DNA from 4 places in the Frankia sp. R43 genome. Region 3 is predicted to be linked to each of the others. Evidence: predicted binding sites of a transcription regulator. Region 3 holds the regulator's gene; each other region holds the start of a gene.

Region 1 (5,607 bases), on a different contig from region 3:
TTCGCGCTGATCTTCTCGTACTTCAAGGTCCCTCGTGAATATCAGCACAGGGTACTTTTCTACGGTGTGCTCGGCGCGCTCGTGCTGCGTTTCATCTTCATCGCCGCCGGCATCACGCTGCTGGAGCACTTCAGTTTCGTCATCTACATCTTTGGTGCATTTCTCCTGTTCACCGCGTTCAAGATGGTCCGTGACGACGGTGTGGACATGGACCCGGGTCAGAGCAGAGCGGTCAAGCTGCTGCGCAAGGTGATGCCGGTGACGGATTCCTACGAGGGCCAGCATTTCGTGCTGCGTAGGGCTGGGAAGCTCGTCGCCACCCCGCTGCTCGCGGTCCTGGTCGCCATCGAGACGGCCGACGTCCTGTTCGCCTTCGACTCCGTGCCGGCGGCGCTGGGCGTGACGAACGAGACCTTCCTCGTCTACACGGCGAACGCGCTGGCGATTCTCGGTCTGCGGTCGCTCTTCTTCCTGCTGTCCGGCCTGATGGAGAAGTTCCACCACCTTGCCACCGGTCTGGCCGTCATTCTCGCGTTCATCGGTGTCAAGATGCTCCTCACCGATGTCTGGCACATGCCGATCTGGCTGTCGCTGACGGTCATCGCCGTGGTGCTCGCCGGTTCGATCACCTGGTCGCTGGCGACGGCCCCGCCCTCCGATGCGGACGGCGACGGAGCCGACGGAGGTGCTGCTGGTGCCGGTGCTGCTGGTGCCGGTGCCGGTGCCGGTGCTGGTGCCGGCGTTGCGGCGGGATCCGGGCCCGCGGCGGTGACCTCGCCGGACGCGGCCGACTCCGCCTCCGACGGGCTCTCGAAGCGACCCGCGTCGCAGGTCGGCGAACAGGCCCGTTGACCTGTCCGGGTGTGTCCGGGTGGCGGTCGGCAAGGCTGCCACCCGGACCGGCGGGAGGCCCGGAAATGATTGATACGAATTAGTGGCTGGGTGACGCGCCGATTGTCCTGTGCTCGCCCGGGCAACGCTCACGTTAGTGTTTCGACACAGCAGGGATCGCCCGAGCGCCCTGAATCCGTCCCCTCCCGTCCAAGGCGGACTATGCACAACTTTCTGGCAGTCGTTGTTTCCTATGGTGGATCGCCGCAGCTGCACTGCCTGCTGTCGGCACTGGCCGGTGTCGCGGGATGCCGGGTAACCCTGGTGGAGAACCGGGGCGGAACGGAGCACGAGGGCCTGCCGGCCGACGTCGAACTATACGACGGGCACGGGAATGTCGGATATGGCACGGCTGTGAACATCGCCGTGCGGGGATCGCTGGCAGCGGACGGATCGCGCCGACCGGTGGGCGGCCCCGCCCCCGAGCGGCCCGAGTGGATTCTTGTCGTCAACAGCGATGTGACCGTTCCGGCCGGGACCTGCGAGCAGTTGCCCGAGCTGCTCGCATCGGTACCGGTGGGGACGGATGCCCTGGGATTTCCGCTGCGTGCCGAGAACGGGGGCCCCGGCCGGGGGACGGCAGTCCTGCCGAACACCCGCACGAACGCGTACGTCGCGGTGCGGGGCGAGGCCGCGGCAGTGGCCCGCTGGCCCGATCTCCGCTACCCGGTGGGTGCGTTCTTCGCGATCCGAACCAGTGCCTTCCTGCGGCTGGGGGGATTTGATCCGTCCTACTGGATGTACTACGAGGAGACGGATCTGTTCGCCCGGCTGCACGCGGCGGGGGGCAGGGTCGGCTGGGCCGACGACCGATGCCAGGTGGCCCATGTGGGCGGCGGGACCGTCGGCCGGGCCGGTTTGTTGTACGCCGAACTGGGCCGTTCCGCCGTGATCTACGCTCGTCGGCACCGTGCGACGCTGGGGCGCGGCTGGCTGGCGGTGCACGTCGGGCAGCTTGTCGTGCTCGCCCTGCGCAAGCTCGCCGCCGGCCGGACGCACGACGCGCGTCGCGCCATGCGGATCCTCGCCGGCCTCGCCGTCGGCATCGCTCAACCAGGCCGGGAGCCCGCCACCACGTCCCGGTGGCGCGCGGTGCCGTCGGCGCGACGTCGCGAGCTGGGTCGTATCGACCCCGAGACGTTGGGAACGGGCGCCGCGGTGAGGCTTCCCCGGCCCCGGTCCGCCGTCTCGCCCACGTCGTGGGTGACAGCCGACCACTGAGTCCGGTCACCACCAGCGTCCGGTCACCAGCCGCGGGCGCGCCATTCGGCCAGGTGCGGGCGCTCGACACCGAGCGTCGTGTCCTTTCCGTGGCCTGGATAGATCCACGTCGTGTCCGGGAGCGGGCGGAAGATCTTGGCTTCCAGGCCGCCCATCAAGGTGTTGAAGGCCTTCGCGTCGCCGAAGGTGTTCCCGGGGCCGCCGGGGAACAGGCAGTCACCGGTGAACAGGTGCGGAGCGCCGTCGCCCTGGTCGTAGAGCAGCGCGACCGAGCCGGGCGTGTGCCCGACCAGGTGCACGACCCGCAGGGTGACCTCACCGACCCGCACCTCGTCGCCGTCGGAGACCGGGTCGGTCGTCGGGACGGGGATCTCGGGCGCGTCCAGCGGATGCGCGATGGTCCGGGCGCCGGTGGCGGCCACGACGTCCACCAGCGCCTGGACGTGGTCACCGTGGCGGTGGGTCGTCACCACGGTGCCCAGCCCGGTGTCCCCGATGAGGCGCAGCAGGGTGCCCGTCTCGTTCGCCGCGTCGATGAGGAGCTGCTCGCCGGTGGCGGCGCAGCGCAGCAGGTAACAGTTGTTGTCGAAGGGGCCGACGGCCACCTTGGTGATCGTGAGGTCCGGCAGCTCCCGCACGTCGGCGGGCCCGCCGACGGTGACGTCGCCCGTGTAGCCGGCGCCGATGTTCATACGGTTCTCCTCGATCTTCTCCGTGGCCCCAGGCCGGCAGACCATGGCCGGGGACCGTCGCGGCCGCGACGGGCTGGGGCGGGAATGACTCGCGGGCTCCCTTCATTCTCATCGGTGTGTCTGCTGGGTGTCTCCGTCCGGGGGGCGCTCGGGTGTGGCCCGTCGGTCCGGCGCCGATGGGCTTGTGGCCTGGTTGTCGCCGCCCGTCCGGGGCGGCGGTGCTGTTGCGAGCCACTTCGGCGGGGCGTGTAGCGTCGTCGGTGTTCGAACGCGCGTTTGGTCGCGATCGGTAGCCGGCCAGGTTCGGGCGACCCCGACCAACGGCACCGGCGGCATCGCCGGCGCCGGCGCGACCAGCACCGACAGCGCCACCAGCACCGACAGCGCAACCACCGACAGCGAAGTCCAGCAACCGATCGAGGACGACGAGGGACCTGACGATGGCCGACCGTCTTGTCGTGCGCGGAGCACGCGAGCACAACCTTCGTGATGTCGATCTCGACCTGCCCAGAGATGCTCTGGTGGTCTTCACCGGCCTGTCGGGCTCGGGCAAGTCCAGCCTCGCCTTCGACACGATCTTCGCGGAGGGCCAGCGCCGGTACGTCGAGTCCCTGTCCGCCTACGCGCGCCAGTTCCTCGGCCAGATGGACAAGCCCGATGTCGACTTCATCGAGGGGCTGTCGCCGGCGGTGTCCATCGACCAGAAGTCGACGTCGCGTAACCCGCGATCGACGGTTGGCACGATCACCGAGGTATACGACTACCTGCGGCTGCTGTACGCACGAGTCGGCCATCCGCACTGCCCCCGGTGCGGTCGCCCGATCGCGCGCCAGACCCCGCAGCAGATCGTCGACCGGCTGCTGGAGCTGCCCGAGGGCACCCGCTTCCAGGTGCTCGCACCGGTCGTGCGCGGGCGCAAGGGCGAGTACGCGGATCTTTTCGCCGAGCTGCAGAGCTCCGGGTTCGCCCGGGTGCGCGTCGACGGCACCGTCGTGCCGCTGACCGAGCGCCCCAAGCTGGAGAAGCAGCGCAAGCACACGATCGAGGTCGTGGTCGACCGGCTCGCGGCGAAGGAGTCGGCCAAGCGCCGCCTCACCGACTCGATCGAGACGGCCCTGCGGCTGGGCAACGGTCTGGTGCTGCTCGACTTCGTCGACCGGGATCCGGCCGACCCCGACCGCGAGCGGATGTACTCCGAGCACCTCGCCTGCATGTACGACGACCTGTCGTTCGAGGAGATGGAGCCGAGGTCCTTCTCGTTCAACTCGCCGTTCGGTGCCTGTCAGGAGTGCTCCGGGCTGGGCACGCGCAAGGAGGTGGACCCCGAGCTGATCGTGCCCGACCCGACGCTCTCGCTGGCCGAGGGCGCCATCCAGCCGTGGTCCGGCGGGCACAGCAAGGAGTACTTCCAGCGGTTGCTGACGGCGCTGGCCGAGGACCTGAGCTTCCGGATGGACACGCCCTGGGAGGGGCTGCCGGAGCGGGCCCGCAAGGCCATCCTGCACGGCAGCGGCGAGACCGAGATCCACGTCGGCTACACGAACCGCTACGGGCGCAAGCGCTCGTACTACACCTCGTTCGAGGGCGTGCTGGCGTTCCTGCGGCGCCGGCACGCCGACGCGGAGTCCGACAGCAGCCGTGAGCGCTACGAGGGCTACATGCGTGACGTGCCCTGCACGGCCTGCCGAGGCTCCCGGCTCAAGCCGGAGTCACTGGCGGTCACCCTCGCCGGGCGCTCCATCGCCGAGGTGTCCGCCATGTCGATCCAGGAATGCGCGGAGTTCCTGCGGCACGTCGAGCTCAGCGAGCGGGAACAGGCCATCGCCGGGCAGGTTCTCAAGGAGATCGACGCCCGGCTGGTCTTTCTCCTGGACGTCGGCCTCGACTACCTCTCCCTGAACCGCGCCGCGGGCACCCTCGCCGGCGGCGAGGCGCAACGCATCCGGCTGGCGACCCAGATCGGCTCCGGGCTGGTGGGTGTGCTCTACGTGCTCGACGAGCCGTCCATCGGCCTGCACCAGCGGGACAACCGCCGCCTCATCCAGACCCTCATCCGGCTGCGGGATCTGGGCAACACCCTGATCGTGGTGGAGCACGACGAGGACACCATCCGCGCCGCCGACTGGGTGGTCGACATCGGCCCGGGCGCGGGCGAGCACGGTGGTCGGGTGGTCGTCTCCGGATCGGTCGACGACCTGTTGAGCAGTGCGGAGTCGGCGACCGGGGCATATCTCTCCGGCCGGCGGGAGATTCCCGTCCCGGCGATCCGCCGGGCGCCGACCAGGGGCCGTGCGCTGACCGTGCACGGCGCGCGTGAGCACAACCTGCGTGACGTGACGGTGTCCTTCCCGCTGGGCTGTTTCGTGGCGGTCACCGGGGTGTCCGGGTCGGGCAAGTCGACGCTGGTCAACGACATCCTCGCCTGCGTGCTCGCCAACCACCTCAACGGCGCCCGCGAGGTACCGGGCCGGCACCGTACGGTGAGCGGGCTCGACCACCTCGACAAGGCGGTGCGGGTCGACCAGTCACCGATCGGCCGGACTCCGCGTTCCAACCCAGCGACCTACACCGGCGTGTTCGACCACATCCGCCGGCTGTTCGCGGAGACGACCGAGGCGAAGGTCCGCGGCTACCTGCCCGGCCGGTTCTCGTTCAACGTCAAGGGCGGCCGCTGTGAGGCCTGCTCCGGCGACGGCACGATCAAGATCGAGATGAACTTCCTTCCGGATGTCTACGTGCCCTGTGAGGTCTGCGGGGGCGCCCGGTACAACCGCGAGACCCTCGAGGTGCACTACAAGGGGAA
Region 2 (5,607 bases), on a different contig from region 3:
CCATCCGGGCACGCATGCCCTGTGGCCGGAGGCGCTCACGTTGGGATACCGGATCGCCGTCCGCCCCTCGCGCCGTGACCCGTTCACCCCCCACCGGCTCATCACCGCGCTGCGCCTCGCGGGCGCGCCCAACGACCAGGTGGCGCTGCTGCCCACGGACCACGGCGGCGCCGACGCCATCCTGCAGGCCGCCGACCTCGGGATGGTCTACGGCGGCGACGACGTGGTGAGCAGGTTCGGCGCCGACCCGACCGTCCTCATCCAGGGGCCGGGACGGTCGAAGATCCTCATCACCGCCGACGCCGACTGGCGTGATCACCTGGATGTCATCGTCGACTCGGTGGCCCGCGGCGGGGGCACCGGCTGCGTCAACGCGACCGCGGTGTTCGTGGAAGGCGACCCGGCGCCACTGGCCGAGGCCGTCGCCGACCGGCTGGCCCGCCTGCCGAGCCTGCCCCCCGAGGAGGACTCCGCCGCCCTGCCTGTCCAGCCACTGGCGAGCGCCCGGGTCGTCGAGGAGTACCTGGCCCGCAAGGCCGCCGGCACCCGCTCCTGGCTCGGTGGCGACGGCATCGTCGACGAGCTCGGGGACGGCAGCGCGGTGCTGCGGCCCGCCGTCCACGAGCTGGACTCGCCGACCGCCGCGCAGGCGGGGATCGAGCTGTCGTTCCCCTGCGTCTGGATCGCTCCCTGGACCCCCGACGCCGGCATCACCCCGCTGCGGGACTCGCTGGTGCTCACCGTGATGACCCGGGACGGCCGGCTGATCGACCACCTGCTGAACGAGCCGACCATCCGGAACGTCTACCTGGGCGACCAGCCCACCGTCTGGATGGCCGCGGGCGTCCCGCACGACGGGTACCTCGCCGACTTCCTGATGGAGAACAAGGCGTTCATCCGGAGCTGATCGAGACCGGAACGAGACCCACGCCACGCTGATCGCCCCGACGCCGCGGGACGCGATAGAAGGGGAGCTATGGGAGCGAAGTACGACCCGGCGCGGATCCAGCTGGCGAACTACCCGTTCGCCCTCACCATGCAGCCGCGTTTCGGTGACATGGACAGCCTCGGCCACGTGAACAACGTGGCCATCGCGGCGCTGTTCGAGGAGGCCCGCATCGCGATGAACCGGGCCCTGCTCGGCGCGAACCACGGCGGCCTGCCCCACGAGCGGCGTCCCCTCCCGGTGGTCGCAGCCCGGGTGGAGATCGACTACCTGGGAGAGGTCGCCTACCCCGGTACCTACGAGGTCGGGGTCGGGATCGGCCGGCTCGGCAACACCTCGATCCTGCAGGTGTGTGGGCTGTTCGAAGGCGAGACCTGCCTGGCGCTGTGCGACACCGTCATCGTGCACCGGTCGGAGAACGGCCCCGCCCCGGTACCCGAGCGCGTCCGCGGTGTCCTGGCGTCCATGTCCTTCCCCGCCTCCGCCCAGGTGCCGGCCGGCTCCGACTCCTGACCACCGATGCAAATTCTTTATCGATAGGTAGGGGGCCGGCTGCGCCCACTTGGCCGGCGGGCGATGATTCATCCTGGGCGGCCGTTTTCGCTCGTCGCGTCAAGCTCGACGGTGGCACATTCCCCGTCGAGATACGAATGCGGCCGCACCTCATAACGGCGGCCGGTCGGACTCGTCCACCGGAACACCCCCGGCCGAGGCTGGACCACCCGCCACCGACTGTGATGACGCACCCGATGATGCCGCCGACACAACGGCCCCAGATTCTCCACCAGCGTCTTCCCACCCGCGGCGTACGGCCGAGTGTGGTCCAGATCGCAACGCCACGCCCCACGGGTGCAATGCGGAAACGTGCAACACGGGTTCCGGACCTGCACATGACGCCTCTGCCCCGGACTCGGATACCGCCGCTCTCCCAGCTCCACCAGAGAGCCCAGCCCATCGGTGAGCATCCGCCGCCACGTCGACGCAGGCCGTGACGCGATCTCCCGCGCCACCACCGCGGGAATCGGCCCGTACCCCACCAACTCACCGGGATCGGCGTCCAGGCCGAGCAACGTCCCGATCGGAACGATCACCTGCACATCCGCACCTGCCGCACCCGCCGGCCCGGGCTGCCCGTACCGGCCCAGGATCAGATCCATCAACGTGTCCGCACGCACCTCATCCCGACTCCGACCGTCCTCTTCGGCCCTGTCCACGATCGTCGCGTCGGCGATCCGTTCGATCCGCTTCCGGCAGGCCAACGCGCCGTCCGCGGGCAGCAACGCCCCCAACACCGCCATCCCGTCCTCCTCCGGCTCCACCCACACCCGCCGCTCCCGACACCGCTCCTCAGACCGCCGCGCCGCACCCTCCGGATCGATTTTGATCACCCCCCGGCGGCACGCCGCCGTGAACGACCTCCGATGCGCCCGCGGCCCCTTCGCGAGGACGTGGTCCACGACCCGGCCGGCAAGCCCGACATCCAACGGGGCGGTCGCACGCTCCAACGACCGCAGCCGCGGCAGGTCCAACACCCCCGCCGCCAACGCCTCCAACCCGACCGGGATCCGGCGGACCACCTGATCGGCGAAATCCAGATGCCACTCCGCCGACCCCGTCGAGATCCGCATCAACCCCGCCACCTCACCCGCCACCACCGAACCGAACAGACCCAGCTCGTCATAGCCCTCCGGCGGCCGGGCCGCGGCAAGCTCCGCCTGCACCCGGATCGCCACCGCCTGCGCCGCCGCGATCCCCGCCACCGCCACCCGAAGCCGCTCCAGACACTCGTTCAACCACCCCTCGAACACCCGATGAGCGACCGGAACCCCCTCGCCGTCGCCTTCCACCGGCACACGGGACACGCTGGCCGGGTCGGTGCGGGTCGAGCGGGTACTGGAAGCCATGGCACTGCCCTCCGGTCCGGAAACACACACCACACGATCGAACGGGCGTTCGATCACAAGGGCGATGCTAAACCGGAAAGCGGGAGTGAAGACCGGGCCGGAGAACGGAGGACACAACGAGTTCACCGGCCACCCAGACCGCCTTGACAGACAGACGCCCCAGCCGGCAACCTCGCATTCCCAGATCAGCCAGAAGACCACCGCCGACGAGCGGTTTATCCGCAAATCCGTGCGGCCGATATGCCGCACTGTGAGGTCACCAGCCATACCCAGACGTGACATCCAGAGGCATCATGAAACCAAGAGAGTCAGCGAAATCAATGTATTATAGAAGTAGTAGAATAGGCACGGAACGGGCGAGAACTCGGGTTCTTCACCCGGGTTTCAACGCCCGTCCGTATCCCAACCCCGCGGCCAGCCGTAGCGCACGGCGGCATCGGCCTGGGCGCCTTCGACGAAGTCGTTCTCCCGGCGGATCACCAGGTCGTCCCCCACCATGTGGAACGACGCCGCCACGCACGTGCGCGCGTTTTCCGGCGCGTTGCCCAGCCGGATGGTGAGCTGCTCACCGGTCCGCGCGGAGACAACCACCGACGGCCGTAGCAGCGCCCACTCTGGCGCACGGTGCAGGCCATAGGCGTATACGAAGAACCGCTTGAAGGTCGCGAGCGTGCCGAGGTCAGCGAAGATCGTCTGCTCGTCGCGCTCGTCGCCCCCAACGAGCCGCAGGACCTGGCGACCGGCACGCCCAGTGCCGGTCGCCGTACCGGCGCCGTACTGCTGGATCACCCCGGTCTCGCCATCCAACGCCTGCCAGAAGCACCCGAAATGGATGTTTCCGGGGCGGGGCAGGCCCGTCCGCGTCGTCAGCGGGGTCCAGTTCAGCGACACTGTCATGGCACCGCCGGTTCCCCGTTGCTCGCCGGTCCAGATGGTGGCGGGATGCTCCTCGTCCAAGGTGCTGACACGCTCATGGCGCTGGCGGTAACGAGACGAACGCTCGCTCACCTCGATGGTCGCTGGCCTTGGGGCGCCGTCCTTCTGGCTGAGGTCGAGCGGCGACGGCGCGGACTCCCGCGGTGACGACGGGTGCGCGCCGGCTGGGACGGCGCTACTTGGTCTGGCTGCCGGACCCTGGTGCCCCGCAGCAGGTGCCTGCGCGGTACCCGACGGACGGAGCGTGGCTGGCGGCGCAGGCGAGGATACGGGCAGCGGTGGCGCAGACGGCGATGCAGGCGTCGCCCGTGCGGACGGCTGCGGGGCAGGCGCGGGCGGAGACGGAGCAGGCGCAGACGTAGACGCGAGCGGTGTGGGTCTGGCCGGCTGCGGTGACGCGGAGGGCCGCGGTGGTATGGGCGACGGCGCTGGGGGTGAGGCCGCCGGGGGTGAGGCCGCTGGCGGACGTCTCGCCGCCTCCAGGTGGTCGGCCACCTTCCGTCGGCTGTGGGATCGGGAAAGCCGACTCACGAACGAGGCCACCTCCCCCGGCCTGGCCACTGGCAGTTCATCCGGGTAGCCGGCGCCACCCGCGGTACCTACGCCACCCGGCGAGCCGGCACCACTCGGGGAGCCGGCCAGGCCCGCCATCCCGTCCGTGTAGCCCTCGCCGACCGCCCGGAACTTCCAGCCGGTCGGATGCCGGTACAGCTCTCCGAAGACGAGCGCGGTCTCGTAGCCGGTCTCGACCGTGAAGGTGTAGCTGACGATCTCGGTGCCGGTGGCGTCGTCGTACAGCCGGATCGAACCGTGCGGCACCGAACGGAAGCTCCGGCCGGATCCGGAGGCGGCGTAGATCGCGGCCGCGAACTGGAGTCTGGTGACCGTACGTGGCACGGCGGCGAGGGTGACGACGACCTCCTCGCTCCCTCCGCCGGCGGGCTGCCTCGGCAGGGGCGACACCCCGATCGGCTCCGTGGGATTCGGCACCTGGCTGGTGAGGAGCAGCTGCGATGTGGGCTCCGCGTCATCCACCAGGACGAGTACGCCGTCGACCTCAAGCCACGCGCCAGGCCCGCCGTCAGCCCGAGCACCACTGCCAGCCCGAGCACCACTGCCAGCCCGAGCACCACTGCCAGCCTGAGCGCCACCATCAGCCTGAGCACCGCTCCCGAAGCCAGCCCCGGCGCCAGCCCCAGCTCCGCCCCCGGTCCCAGCCCGGGCCCCGAATTCGGGTGCGGCGCCGCTCCAGGAGGTCACGACACGGACACGCTCAATCCCGGGTGCTTCCTTCGCCAGCAGCACGTTGCCGCCGCGGGGCAGGGTCGCCGTCAAGAGTCGAGATCCGATCGGCGGAACTTCGCCTCCAGGAACCGGGCCTGGATCGCCAGTTTCGCGGCGTCCCCGGAGTAGACGGAGTCCTGGAGTTCGATGGCACCCTCGTCGAGGAGCTGCAGCTGGCGCACCAGGTCCTCGGCGGGGGTCGTCCCGGTGATGCCCGGGCGGTCGGTGTACTGCGATGGCAGCGCCAGGAAGTCGTCGAGCGCCCGCGGCAGGTAGTCACGGACGATCATGGTCAGGTAGCGTAGCTCCTCGTCGCTCGCCGACCTGGCCTCGACATATACCAGCAACGGCCGCACGACGTCGTCGATGTCGCGCACGGTCGGCACCGCGCCGGGCGGGAGCCGCCCCCCGTCGGCGTTCGCTCCGGTGACAATCGCCGCGAGCTCCTTGCGCAGCTCGGCTGCCCGCCCTGCGGGGGACGTCTGCGCGTCCTGTTCGGTGTCTTCTTCGGCGCGCCCGCCACGCCGCCGGAAGATC
Region 3 (5,607 bases):
CCGAGCAGGCTCTGCGCCGCCGGATCGCGGCGCCTTCCTCGGCCTCCCTGCTGTCAACGACACGGCTGTCGGAATGGCGGCAGAAGGGACAGCGCACGGCACACTCCTCTCCGCTCCGGGCGGCCTGGCTGCCACACGCGGAGCACGCCCCAGCAGGTGCCCACATGCCACCGGCCGACCACCCTCCGGGGGTGGCCAACTGACAACCTGTGGATATCGATGCACAACCTGTGGATGACTTACGGTGCTGTAACTACAAGATGTTGTGTTCACCGTAGCGCACGCACCCGACAGGTCCGACACCGCCCCTCCTCCTCCGGCGTGTCGCTGCCGCGGGGCCGCCACCACTTGATCGGCAGCCGGTCCCGCCCGGCGGCCGGCCGTCGGGCGGGCCACCGTCAGGGCAGGCAGAGCGGCTGGCCGGGAACGAGATCCGCGGTGGGCAGATCGTTCAGGGACATGAGCCGACGAACAACCGCACGGGTGTCGGCCTCGGGGTCGATCCCGCGTGCCACCTCCCAGAGCGTCTCGCCCTGGCGCACCACGTGGGCCTGACAGTCCACCGGGGTGGCCGTGAACGCCTGCGACGCGGTGACCAACGCCAGCGAGAGCACCAGCGCGCCGGACAGGCACGCGAGCGCCGCGAACACGAGCCTGCCCCGCCGGGTCAGCCTCAGCGGCGGCTGTTGCCGCGGGCGGCGTCGCGAGCCCGGGCGGGGCCGTTGCGCGCCCGGGGACAGGGCTCGCGAGCTCGGGGACGAGCTGCGCCGCAGACTCGGCCACCGGCGCCGTGCTCTCGTCCGTAGCCTCTGGTCGCCGGGCGGCGGCAACGCGTACCCGACGGCGCGGGCACGCCATTCCAGCCCGGGCATCTCGATGACCTGGGCCTCGACGCACTCGACCGCCGCCGAGGACGACTGTGCGCCGCACGGGCCCGCCGCAGGCGAAGGACCACTGCCGAGACAACGAGAAGGGGCCGAGCGATGCGCCGGCCGCCGATCACCGCCACGCACGGCCCTGCCCCGCACCGCCTGGCCGCGCACCACGACCCCGCTGACCGCCGCACCACGGCGAGCACGAGGACGCGGACGCGCGCGACCACCACGGCCGCCCGCCGCCGGCGCACCTCCTCCGACGGCCGCGGACCGCCGCGCCGCGCCGACGCGGAACACCCGACACTTGGGACCGGCTCCCCCGCCGAGCGCCCTGTCGCCATCCGCGATGTCAACATCGCCGGCAGCCAGGCCAACGTCGCCAGCGGCCGGCCGAAGGTCACGATCGGCCGCAGCAACATCGACAATGGCGATATCGACAATGGCAACGTCGGTCACGTCGGCATCAGCCAGACCGGCGCGGGAAAGATCAGGGTCGGCCGGATCAGCGTTGGCCGGATCGGGGTCGGCCAGATCGGGGTCGGCCATGTCAACCTCCCAGGCGCGAGCATCCGCTCGCTCGAACACCTGAGCGATTCTTACACGGTCGCCACGCACACTTCCCCCGACACGCTCGAACAGACGTTTGAGATTCGGCGACCGGCCGACTACCGTCAAGGACGATCAGTTGTGGACGATCGTGCGAGAAGAAGCGAGCACGGAAAATCCACCCGAACCGGTCAGAAGCTACTAATAGGACAAAGTGGTAGATCGACCGGGTGGCCCGCCGGCTGCGGAACCGCCGAGCCCCCGGTCGCGGAGAAGCCGGTAGCGGGCGAAGCCCCGCCGCCGGATGCATCGACAGGGAGAGCGGTAGGCGATGACCAGCCAGGCACGGGGTACCCGCCGAGGCGACGCCCGCGGCAATGTCCGGGATCTTCCCGACAGCCCCGCGGACGCCTCAGGCCTCACGCAACGACAGAAGGGGATTCTCGAGGTCATCCGCGCCGCGGTGGAGCAGCGCGGCTATCCGCCGAGCGTCCGCGAGATCGGCGAGGCTGTCGGCCTGACCAGCACCAGCAGCGTCGCGCACCAACTCAAGGTGCTCCAGGAGAAGGGCTTCCTGCGGCGCGACCCGAACCGGCCGCGGGCCATGGAAGTACTGCCGATCGGCGGCCAGAAGGCGGGCGCCCGGCTGCGCTCCGCCGGCGCCACGCCGGCGGAGGTGGGTGGTGCCGTCGCGGCCGAGGGCGGCACCCCGACCTACGTGCCCCTCATCGGGCGAATCGCGGCCGGCGGGCCGATCCTCGCGGAGCAGGCCGTCGAGGACGTCTACCCGCTCCCGCGGGAGATCGTCGGTGAGGGCACGCTGTTCCTGCTCAAGGTGGTCGGGCAGTCGATGATCAATGCCGCGATCTGCGACGGTGACTACGTCGTCGTCCGCCAGCAGCCGGTCGCCGACAACGGCGAGATCGTCGCGGCCATGATCGACGGCGAGGCGACGGTCAAGCGCTTCCGCCAGCGCGACGGCCGGGTGTGGCTGGCGCCGGAGAACCCCGCGTTCTCCGACATCCCGGCCGAAGACGCGACCATCCTCGGCCGGATCGTCGCCGTGATGCGCCGGGTCTGACCCGAACGCGACCCCAGGGGGCGCTGACCCCCTGGGGAAGAGCCGGCCATCGAGCCAGCCGCCATGCCGAGCCAGGCGGCGGCCCCTGGCTCGGCTTCCCGCCGGCTCGGTCAGCTCCGAAGCGGGGTCAGCTCCGAAGCGGTCAGTTTCGAAGCGGTCAGCTCCGAAGGGCTCCAGCGACCCTGAAGGGCTCCAGCTCGGCGGCAAGGCTCACCGGCACCCGGGCCGCCACCGCCGTGCCCGCGCCGGTGTGCTCGACGCTCAGCACCTCGCCGTCGCGGTGGATCCGGGAGACGAGATCACCACGGGTGTAGGGCACCAGCAGCGACATCTCGATCTCCGGGTGCGGTATCCGCTCCGAGAGGGCGTCGATCAGCTCCGCCAGGCCCGTTCCGGACCGAGCCGAGACGAAGATGGCGTCCGGAACCGCCTTGCGCAGCACTGCCAACGTCGTCGGATCGACCGCGTCGACCTTGTTGACGACCACGAGCTCGGGAACCCCGGCCGCGTCGATCTCGGCGAGCACCTCACGGACCGCCGTGATCTGCCCCATCGGGTCCGGCGCCGAACCGTCGACGACGTGCAGGACGAGATCCGCGTCCACGACCTCCTCCAACGTCGACCGGAACGCCTCGACGATCTGGTGCGGCAGATGCCGGACGAAACCGACGGTGTCGGCCAGGGTGAACACCCGCCCGTCGGGCAGGGTCGCTCGCCGCACGGTCGGGTCGAGGGTCGCGAACAGGGCGTCCTCGACGAGCACACCGGCTCCGGTCAGACGGTTGAGCAGCGAGGACTTCCCGGCGTTGGTGTACCCGGCGATCGCGACCGCCGGCACGGCACCCCGCCGCCGCGAGGAGCGCTTCGTCTCCCGGACGGTGGCCATCGCGGCCAGCTCGCGCCGCAGCTTGGCCATCCGTGTGCGCAGCCGCCGCCGATCGGTCTCGATCTTCGTCTCACCAGGGCCGCGGGTACCGATGGGCGCCCGGCCACCACTGCTCGCGGCGGCCCGGGACATCGACTCACCCCAGCCACGCAGCCGCGGGAGCATGTACTGGAGCTGGGCCAGCTCCACCTGGGCCTTGCCCTCCCGGGACGTCGCATGCTGGGCGAAGATGTCCAGAATGAGCGCCGTCCGGTCGATCACCTTGACCTTGACGACCTCTTCGAGCTGGCGCAGCTGCCCAGGGGTCAGCTCGCCGTCGCAGATCACCGTGTCCGCACCGGTCGACGCGACGACGTCCGCGAGCTCTCGGGCCTTGCCGGAGCCGACGAAGGTCGCCGTGTCCGGCCGGTCGCGGCGCTGCACGAGCGCGTCCAGCACCATCGAGCCCGCGGTGGTGGCCAGGGCCGCGAGCTCCGTCATCGACGCCTCGGCCTCCAGGAGGGTCCCGGAGGTCCACACCCCGATCAGCACCACCCGCTCCAGTCGGAGCTGGCGGTACTCGACCTCGGTGACGTCCTCGAGCTCGGTGGTGAGACCCGGGATGCGGCGCAGCGCGCCACGCTCCTCCAGGTCGAACCCGTCGCCCTGTTCGTCGAAGAAGGAGAACCCCTCGCCGTCACCGAGGAGGACCACGCCCCCGTCGTCGCCGTCGAAGCTCGGGCTCAGGTTCGGGTTCGGGTACCGGGTGGACGCCATGGCGGCGTCAGCGGGAAGACTCATACCATCCGTTCTCAACGCGGCACGGTGACCGTCGAATTCCGCCCGCCCCGTTCGGGAGCGGGCCGGTGCCGCTGTACCCGGGCTCGGTGCCCCGGCGCAGCGGAACCTCCGCAGCCCCAGGGTGACACGCCGCTGCCGCGATCGCGAGCCGTTTATCGGCCCGGCGCCCGGTAGGAACGGCCCTGTCGGTCAGCTCCGGCCGGTCCCGGCGGGAACCAGTGCCTGCGCACCCGCAGCGGCAGTACCGGAGGCGACCTCGGCGGCCTGGCGGATCCATTCGGGACGAAGGACACCGTCAGACACAAGAACGGCGGGACCGCGCAGAATGACGGTCGTCTCCCGCCAGTCAACGGTCAGGCGCCCGCCGGGAAGATCGACCAGCACCTCGGACGGCGGCGTACCGCCCACCCGCGCCGCCCACGCGACCGCCACCGCGCAGGCGCCGGTGCCGCAGGAGGCCGTCTCGCCGACGCCGCGTTCGAAGACCCGCATCGCGACGCCATCCACACTCGGCACGACGACCTCGACGTTCACACCGTCGGGGAAGGCCTCGGCCGGGAAGACGGGAGCACCCAGGTCCAGGCGCGCCAGCTCGGACGGCCCCAGGTCGTCGGCGAAGCAGACCGCGTGCGGGTTGCCCATCGAAACACCCACCGCGGCGAACTCGCGGCCGACCACGGTGACCGGCACGGTGCCCGCGGCGAAAGCCGGCGGCCCCATGTCCACGCTCACGTCACCGGCCGGCGGCACCTCGACGGAGCGCAGGCCCGCCCGGGTGGCGATCACGAGGCTGCCGGGCATCTCGTAGCCGGCGTCCACCAGATACCGCGCGAAGACCCGGACTCCGTTGCCGCACATCTCGGCGATGGAGCCGTCGGCGTTGCGGTAGTCCATGAACCAGCGGGCGGCGCCAAGGTAGGCCGCCGCCGCGGGCTCCGCGGCGACGAGGACCACCCGCAGCACCCCGTCGGCACCGACCCCTGTTCCGCGGTGGCAGATCGCGCGCACCAGCTGTGCCGACAGGTCGAGATCACCGTCAGCATCCGGAAGGATGACGAAGTCGTTGCCTGTCCCGTGTCCCTTGACGTACCGCACGCGGCGATCGTACGGCGCCGGGCGCCTCATCCGGCCGTGGCCGCCCGAGAGCGGTCGCCACGTCCGGAACTGCCAGGACGTCCGTTCTGCGAGTCCTGGCACGCCCTCGCCGGGTCGCGTGGCGGTGCCGCGGGCGGCGGGCCCGCGGGCGTCCGCCGGCCCGCACGACCCGCCGCGCCCGCATGACCGCTCCCCGGGCCCGCCCTGTTCGCAGCGTTGCCGGAGCTGGCTGAGCTGCCGAAGCCGGCCGAGCTGCCGGAGTAGACCGAGCTGCCAGAGCCTGCCGGGTCGGCGGAGCTGGCCGAGCTCGAAGGATTCGACGGCTCGCCGGTCGGGCGACGGGT
Region 4 (5,607 bases), on a different contig from region 3:
AGGGGAACACCGGCAAATCCACCGGCCCGCATCTGCACTTCGAGGTCCGCCTCAACGGGCAGTACGGGACGAAGGTCGACCCCCTCGCCTGGCTCGCGGGCCACGGGGTCACGTACTGAGCCGTGCCCCCGACCCCGCTGCCGCCCGCGCTGGGCGCGGCAGCACGGGGGCCGGGGCCGCGTGGCCGGAGGCCTCGGCTCAGAGCTTCTCCACCGGCGCGTACCGCAGCAGGAGATCCTTCGTCCCGGTGTCGGAGCCAAAGTCGATCTTGGCCTGGCGGGAGTCACCGACCCCGCTCGTCGCGACGACGACCCCGAGGCCGAACGTGTCGTGGGTGACCCGGTCGCCGGGATTCAGGTCGATGATCGGGCGCGCGGCCGGCCGGGAGCTTTTCGCCCCGAACGGGGAGTTCACCGGCCTCGCACCGGCGCCACCGAAGCCGCCTGCCCCGCTCGAGCCCGCGCCCGAGCCGGCGAAGCGCCCGCTGTTGGTGGTCGGAGCCGGCTCGGGCAGCCGGCGCCATTCGACGAGCGCATCCGGAACCTCGCCGAGGAACCGGGAGGGCGGGTTGTAGGCCGGCTGCCCCCAGGCGCTGCGGACCTGGGCCCGGGTGAGGTACAGCCGTGCCCTGGCCCGGGTGACGCCCACATACGCCAGCCGCCGTTCCTCCTCCAGCTCGGTCGGATCCCCGAGCGTGCGCAGGTGTGGGAAGACGCCGTCCTCCAGCCCGGTGAGGAACACGACCGGGAACTCCAGGCCCTTCGCGCTGTGCAGCGTCATCAGCGTGACGACGCCGTCGGAGCCGTCGTCGTCGGGGATCTGGTCCGCGTCCGCGACGAGCGAGACCTGCTCCAGGAACTCGGCCAGGCTGCCGTCGGGACGCCGTTCGGTGAACTCCTGGACCACCCCGACGAGCTCCCGCAGGTTCTCGACCCGCCCCTGGGCCTCGATGGTGTCCTCCGCGACGAGCTCGGAGAGATAGCCCGTCCGCTCCAGCACCGCCTCGATCACGGCCAGTGGGCCGCTCGGCAGCAGGTCACGCAGATCGCCCAGCAGCGCCACGAAGTCCCGGACCGACCGGGCCGATCTGGTCGCCACCCCGGGCACCTCGTCCACCCGGGCGAGCGCGTCGGCGAACGGGATGCGCTCGCGCTCCGCGAAGGCCGAGATCATCGCCTCGGCGCGGTCACCGATCCCGCGGCGCGGAACGTTGAGAATCCGCCGCAGGTTCACCGTGTCCGTCGGGTTCGCCAGCACCCGCAGGTAGGCGAGCAGGTCACGGATCTCGCGGCGCTCGTAGAACCGGACGCCGCCGACCACCCGGTACGGCAGCCCGACCCGGATGAAGATCTCCTCGAACACTCGGCTCTGGGCGTTCGTCCGGTAGAAGACCGCCACATCGGCCGGCCGGGCGAGCTTGTCGTCGCTGAGCCGGTCGATCTCCTCCGCGACGAAGGCTGCCTCGTCATGCTCGTTGTCGGCGACGAAGCCGACGATCCGCTCCCCGTCACCGGCATCCGACCACAGGCGCTTCGCCTTGCGCTGGGCGTTGCGCGCGATCACCGCGTTCGCCGCGGAGAGGATCGTCTGGGTGGACCGGTAGTTCTGCTCCAGCAGGATGACGGCCGCGTTCGGGTAGTCCTGCTCGAACTCGACGATGTTGCGGATGTTCGCCCCGCGGAAGGCGTAGATCGACTGGTCGGCGTCCCCGACCACGCACAGCTCCGCCGGCGGCAGGGCGCCGGAGGCGGGGACCGGACCGCCACCGCCGTGCTCCGCTCCCGCCAGCCCGGCAGCGTCCTCGCCGCCCGTGCCGTGCTGGCCCACCGCCGCCGGCTCGGCCCCCGCCCCCGTGCTCCCGGCCGGACCAGGGCGGCCGACCAGCTCGCGGACGAGGACGTACTGGGCGTGGTTGGTGTCCTGGTATTCGTCGACAAGCACGTGGCGGAACCGCCGCCGGTAGTGCTCGGCGACGTCGGGGAACGCCTGGAGCAGGTTGACCGTCATCATGATCAGATCGTCGAAGTCCAGCGCGTTCGCCTGTGCGAGCCGCTGCTGGTAGGAGCCGTACACCTCGGCGACGGTTCGCTCGATGTGGCTCGCGGCCCGGTCCCGGGCGGTCTCCCAGTCGACGAGCTCGTTCTTCAGAGCACTGATCGCCACCGCGAGCGCCTTGGCGGTGTGGCGCTTGGGGTCGAGGTCGAGATCGCGGGTGACCAACGTGAGCAGGCGCTGGGCATCCGCCGCGTCGTAGATGGAGAAGGAGGAGGCGAACCCGAGCCGCGCCGCCTCCGAACGGAGAATGCGCACGCAGGCCGAGTGGAACGTGCTCACCCACATCGCTCTGGCCCGCCCGCCGACGAGCGCCTCGACGCGCTCCTTCATCTCCCCCGCGGCCTTGTTCGTGAACGTGATCGCGAGAATCTCGCCCGGCCGCACGCCACGCGCCGCGAGCAGATAGGCGATGCGGTGGGTCAGCACCCGGGTCTTGCCCGAGCCCGCACCGGCGACGACGAGCAACGGCGCGCCCGCGTGCACCACCGCCGCGTGCTGCTGCGGGTTGAGCCCCTCCAGCAGTTCGCCCGGGTCGAGCCGAGGCGGCCTGGGGCGACCCGCCCCGGCCTCGAGCACCGCCGGGCCGAAGCCGCCCGACGCCCGACCGCCGCCGGCGGCCCCGCCGCGCGCCGCACCGCCGGCCGCCGCGCCCTCCCGCGAGCCCGCGCCGCCAAGGGGTGCCAGACCGTCGACCAGCGATTCAGGGCCAAAGGTGTCGTCGAAAAGAGTGCTCATCAGACCTCGATCGTACGTTCGACGGACGAACCGCCCGACGCGGTGGCCAGCTCAACCACAGCGCCATGATGCCGGGCGGGTCCGACACTTCCATGCCCGGCCCGCGGGTCGGCGTTCGGGTCCGGACGCTTTCACCCAGACGCTTTCACCCGGACGCGGTCACCCAGGCGCGGTCACCCAGGCGTGTTCGTCCGAGCGCCCGCGGACGCGCCGGCCGCGAGCGCGGCCACCCTGGTGTCCACCGCGGGGTCGAGATTGCCGCCGGAGAGCACGACCGCCGTGACACCGCCCGCGAGTTCGGGCATCCGCAGCAGGGCCGCGACACCGGCGGCTCCCGCTGGCTCCACCCGGTGGCCCGACCGCCGCAGCGCGACCATCGCCTCCCAGAACGCGTCCTCGTCGACCGTGACGACGTCGTCCACCAGCCGTTCGGCGAGTGCCAGGGTAAGCCGGCCGGGCGCGCCGACCGCCATGCCGTCGGCCACTGTTCCCGTGGCTGCCCCGGCCTGGCCGGCATCGGTGCCGGAGCCCGCGCCGGTACCGGCAGCGCCCGGTGGGACGACGAGACGGCGGCCGGTGTGAAAGGACGACGCGAACGCCGGCGCGGCGGCCGCCTGGACGCCGATCACGCGGACGTCCGGCCGCAGGCCCCTGAGCACCACAGCCAGACCACTCAGCAGACCCCCACCACCGACCCCGACGATCACTGTCGAGAGCTCCGGCACCTGCTCCAGGAGCTCCAGCCCGATCGTTGCCTGGCCCGCGATGACAGCCACGTCGTCGAACGGGTGGACCAGCAGGCCACCGCTGGCGGCGGCGTAGGCGTCGGCGGCTCGCAGCGCGGCGTCGACGCCCCCCGGTACGTGCTCGACGCGGGCGCCCAGCGCGCGGGTACGCGCGACCTTGGCCGGGTTCGCACCTTCGGGCACGAAGATGGTCGCGGCGACGCCGAAACGAGCCGCCGCGAAGGCGACGCCCTGGGCGTGGTTGCCGGCGCTCGCCGCGACGACTCCCCGCGCGCGTGCCCGCGGCCCCGCGGTCGCGATCCGGTTGAACGCGCCCCGCAGCTTGAAGGAACCGGTGTGCTGCTCGTGCTCGCACTTGAGCCAGACCGGCGCACCGACATGCCCGGTCAGACTCCCGGCCGCCGGCACGACCCGGGTACGGCGCGCCACACCGCCCAGCCGCCCGGCGGCCGCGGTGACCTCGGCGAGATCGACCGGCAGGCCGGAAACGCCAGAGCGGACAGGAGCGCCGGACAGGCCGAAGCTGCCAGCCAGCCCAGCGGTACCAGCCAGCCCAGCGGTACCAGCCAGCCCAGCGGCGCCGGCCAGCCCCGAGCTGCCTGCCAGGCCAGCCGGGCGCAGCCCGGCCACGTCACAACCGCGGGCTCGGGGAGCGGTACGCCCACCGGACGGGCGGCGGGCGGGCAGCGTGCCTCGGGCGCGTTCCGGTGCCGGCACGGCTGACTGCGGACTGATCCGGGCGAGGGCCCCCGCTGCCCCGCCCTGGCGTTCTCCGGCGCCGTCGGCGTCGGTCGGGTCGTCCGCGCGGGACGACCCGGCGCCATCAGCCGGCGGCCTTCTTACGGATGGTGATGTCATCGACACTCTCCTGGCGGCTCGGCGGCCACCTCACCCCTGCGTGCGGCCGCGGCAAACAAAAAAGCCCCCCGCCGATGGGCGGAAGGGCTTGGCGCGCGACCCTCTCGGGCGGTCGCGCGCCTACGTAATCACCATGAGGAACAGCGGCACACCTCCAGAGTGCGCCGCGGCGCGGACGTAGTCAAACCGGCCGGCCGGCAGGGGACGCTTCGCCCGGGCGACAGAGCCGTCCGCGACCAGCCCGACACCGGGCGGTTCCACTCCGACGGGATCGCCGTTGTGAGCCGAAGACAGCACCTCATACTCCACTAAATATCCGTAATGTCCGGTTCGTTATGTTCCCCGCGGTGAATCGCCGGATCGCTTCGGCGGTTTATCGCCACCGAGCGGCAACTCCCCGACACAAAACACCGGCCGCCGGGATCGTATGAAGTCGCCTCGAACATCCGAGCCGGAATACCATCCGCCAGCGCACCCAAACCTATGTCTCGACCGAGTGCGGGTGGCTCACGATGGCACCGGACTAGGCCGGACAAGGTCTATGAAGTCCGCACCGAGGTCAACCCCCGGAGAGCCTCCAGACGGACATCTGCGGAATGCATCGGCGCCCATGCGTCATGCCGACGGGCCACTGCGAACCCACAAACAGTCACGAAACGACACAAAACCAACGACGATCGACACCCGACCGCAATATTGGGACATGTAACCCCCAACACCTGACGCCAAGGCCGCCCACCAGCGGTCCAGCGGTGTAGCCGGCGGACCGCCGGCCACACCGAAACCGATCGCCTTTACTCCCACTCAATCGTGCCGGGCGGCTTCGACGTGATGTCGTAGACGACCCGGTTCACCTGCGGCACCTCGTTGACGACCCGGTTGCTGATGCGCTCCAGCAACGCGGCGGGCAGCCGAGCCCAGTCGGCCGTCATCGCGTCCTCACTGGTCACGGCACGAAGTACCACCGGGCAACCGTAGGTCCGCTCGTCGCCCTGGACCCCCACCGATCGAACATCCGCGAGCAGCACCGCGAAGACCTGCCAGATCTCGCGGTCGAGCCCGGCCCGGCGGATCTCCTCCCGGACCACCGCGTCGGCGGCACGCACGATGTCGAGCCGCTCGGGCGTCACCTCGCCGATGATCCGCACGGCGAGCCCGGGCCCGGGGAAAGGCTGGCGCCAGACGATCTCCTCGGGGAGCCCGAGTTCCTCAC

What was found. The regulator LexA, encoded in region 3, represses DNA repair genes until DNA is damaged. The targets are predictions, from matches to a motif close to CGAACNNNNGTTCG.
Positions count from the first base shown of each region.
Region 1: a site for LexA is predicted at 3,070-3,083, ahead of uvrA (excinuclease ABC subunit UvrA). Genes of this name have one in related genera too.
Region 2: a site for LexA is predicted at 2,889-2,902, ahead of ACG83_RS22245 (HNH endonuclease signature motif containing protein). Genes of this name have one in related genera too.
Region 4: a site for LexA is predicted at 2,798-2,811, ahead of pcrA (DNA helicase PcrA). Genes of this name have one in related genera too.

Region 1 covers NZ_LFCW01000002.1:381,292-386,898, forward strand. Annotated here, with positions in the region: gene ACG83_RS09125 (TerC family protein) at 1-852, shown strand, start outside; gene ACG83_RS09130 (glycosyltransferase) at 1,054-2,112, shown strand; gene ACG83_RS09135 (MBL fold metallo-hydrolase) at 2,136-2,804, opposite strand; gene uvrA (excinuclease ABC subunit UvrA) at 3,245-5,607, shown strand, end outside.
Region 2 covers NZ_LFCW01000005.1:285,131-290,737, forward strand. Annotated here, with positions in the region: gene ACG83_RS22235 (aldehyde dehydrogenase family protein) at 1-907, shown strand, start outside; gene ACG83_RS22240 (thioesterase family protein) at 977-1,459, shown strand; gene ACG83_RS22245 (HNH endonuclease signature motif containing protein) at 1,528-2,850, opposite strand; gene ACG83_RS22250 (TerD family protein) at 3,235-5,121, opposite strand; gene ACG83_RS22255 (hypothetical protein) at 5,118-5,607, opposite strand, start outside.
Region 3 covers NZ_LFCW01000001.1:1,376,279-1,381,885, forward strand. Annotated here, with positions in the region: gene nrdR (transcriptional regulator NrdR) at 1-97, opposite strand, end outside; gene ACG83_RS05165 (LysM peptidoglycan-binding domain-containing protein) at 399-650, opposite strand; gene lexA (transcriptional repressor LexA) at 1,753-2,502, shown strand; gene hflX (GTPase HflX) at 2,660-4,168, opposite strand; gene dapF (diaminopimelate epimerase) at 4,358-5,293, opposite strand; gene ACG83_RS05185 (EAL domain-containing protein) at 5,290-5,607, opposite strand, start outside.
Region 4 covers NZ_LFCW01000010.1:142,673-148,279, reverse strand. Annotated here, with positions in the region: gene ACG83_RS34640 (M23 family metallopeptidase) at 1-119, shown strand, start outside; gene pcrA (DNA helicase PcrA) at 199-2,790, opposite strand; gene ACG83_RS34630 (threonine/serine dehydratase) at 2,964-4,394, opposite strand; gene ACG83_RS45595 (hypothetical protein) at 4,515-4,691, opposite strand; gene guaA (glutamine-hydrolyzing GMP synthase) at 5,189-5,607, opposite strand, start outside.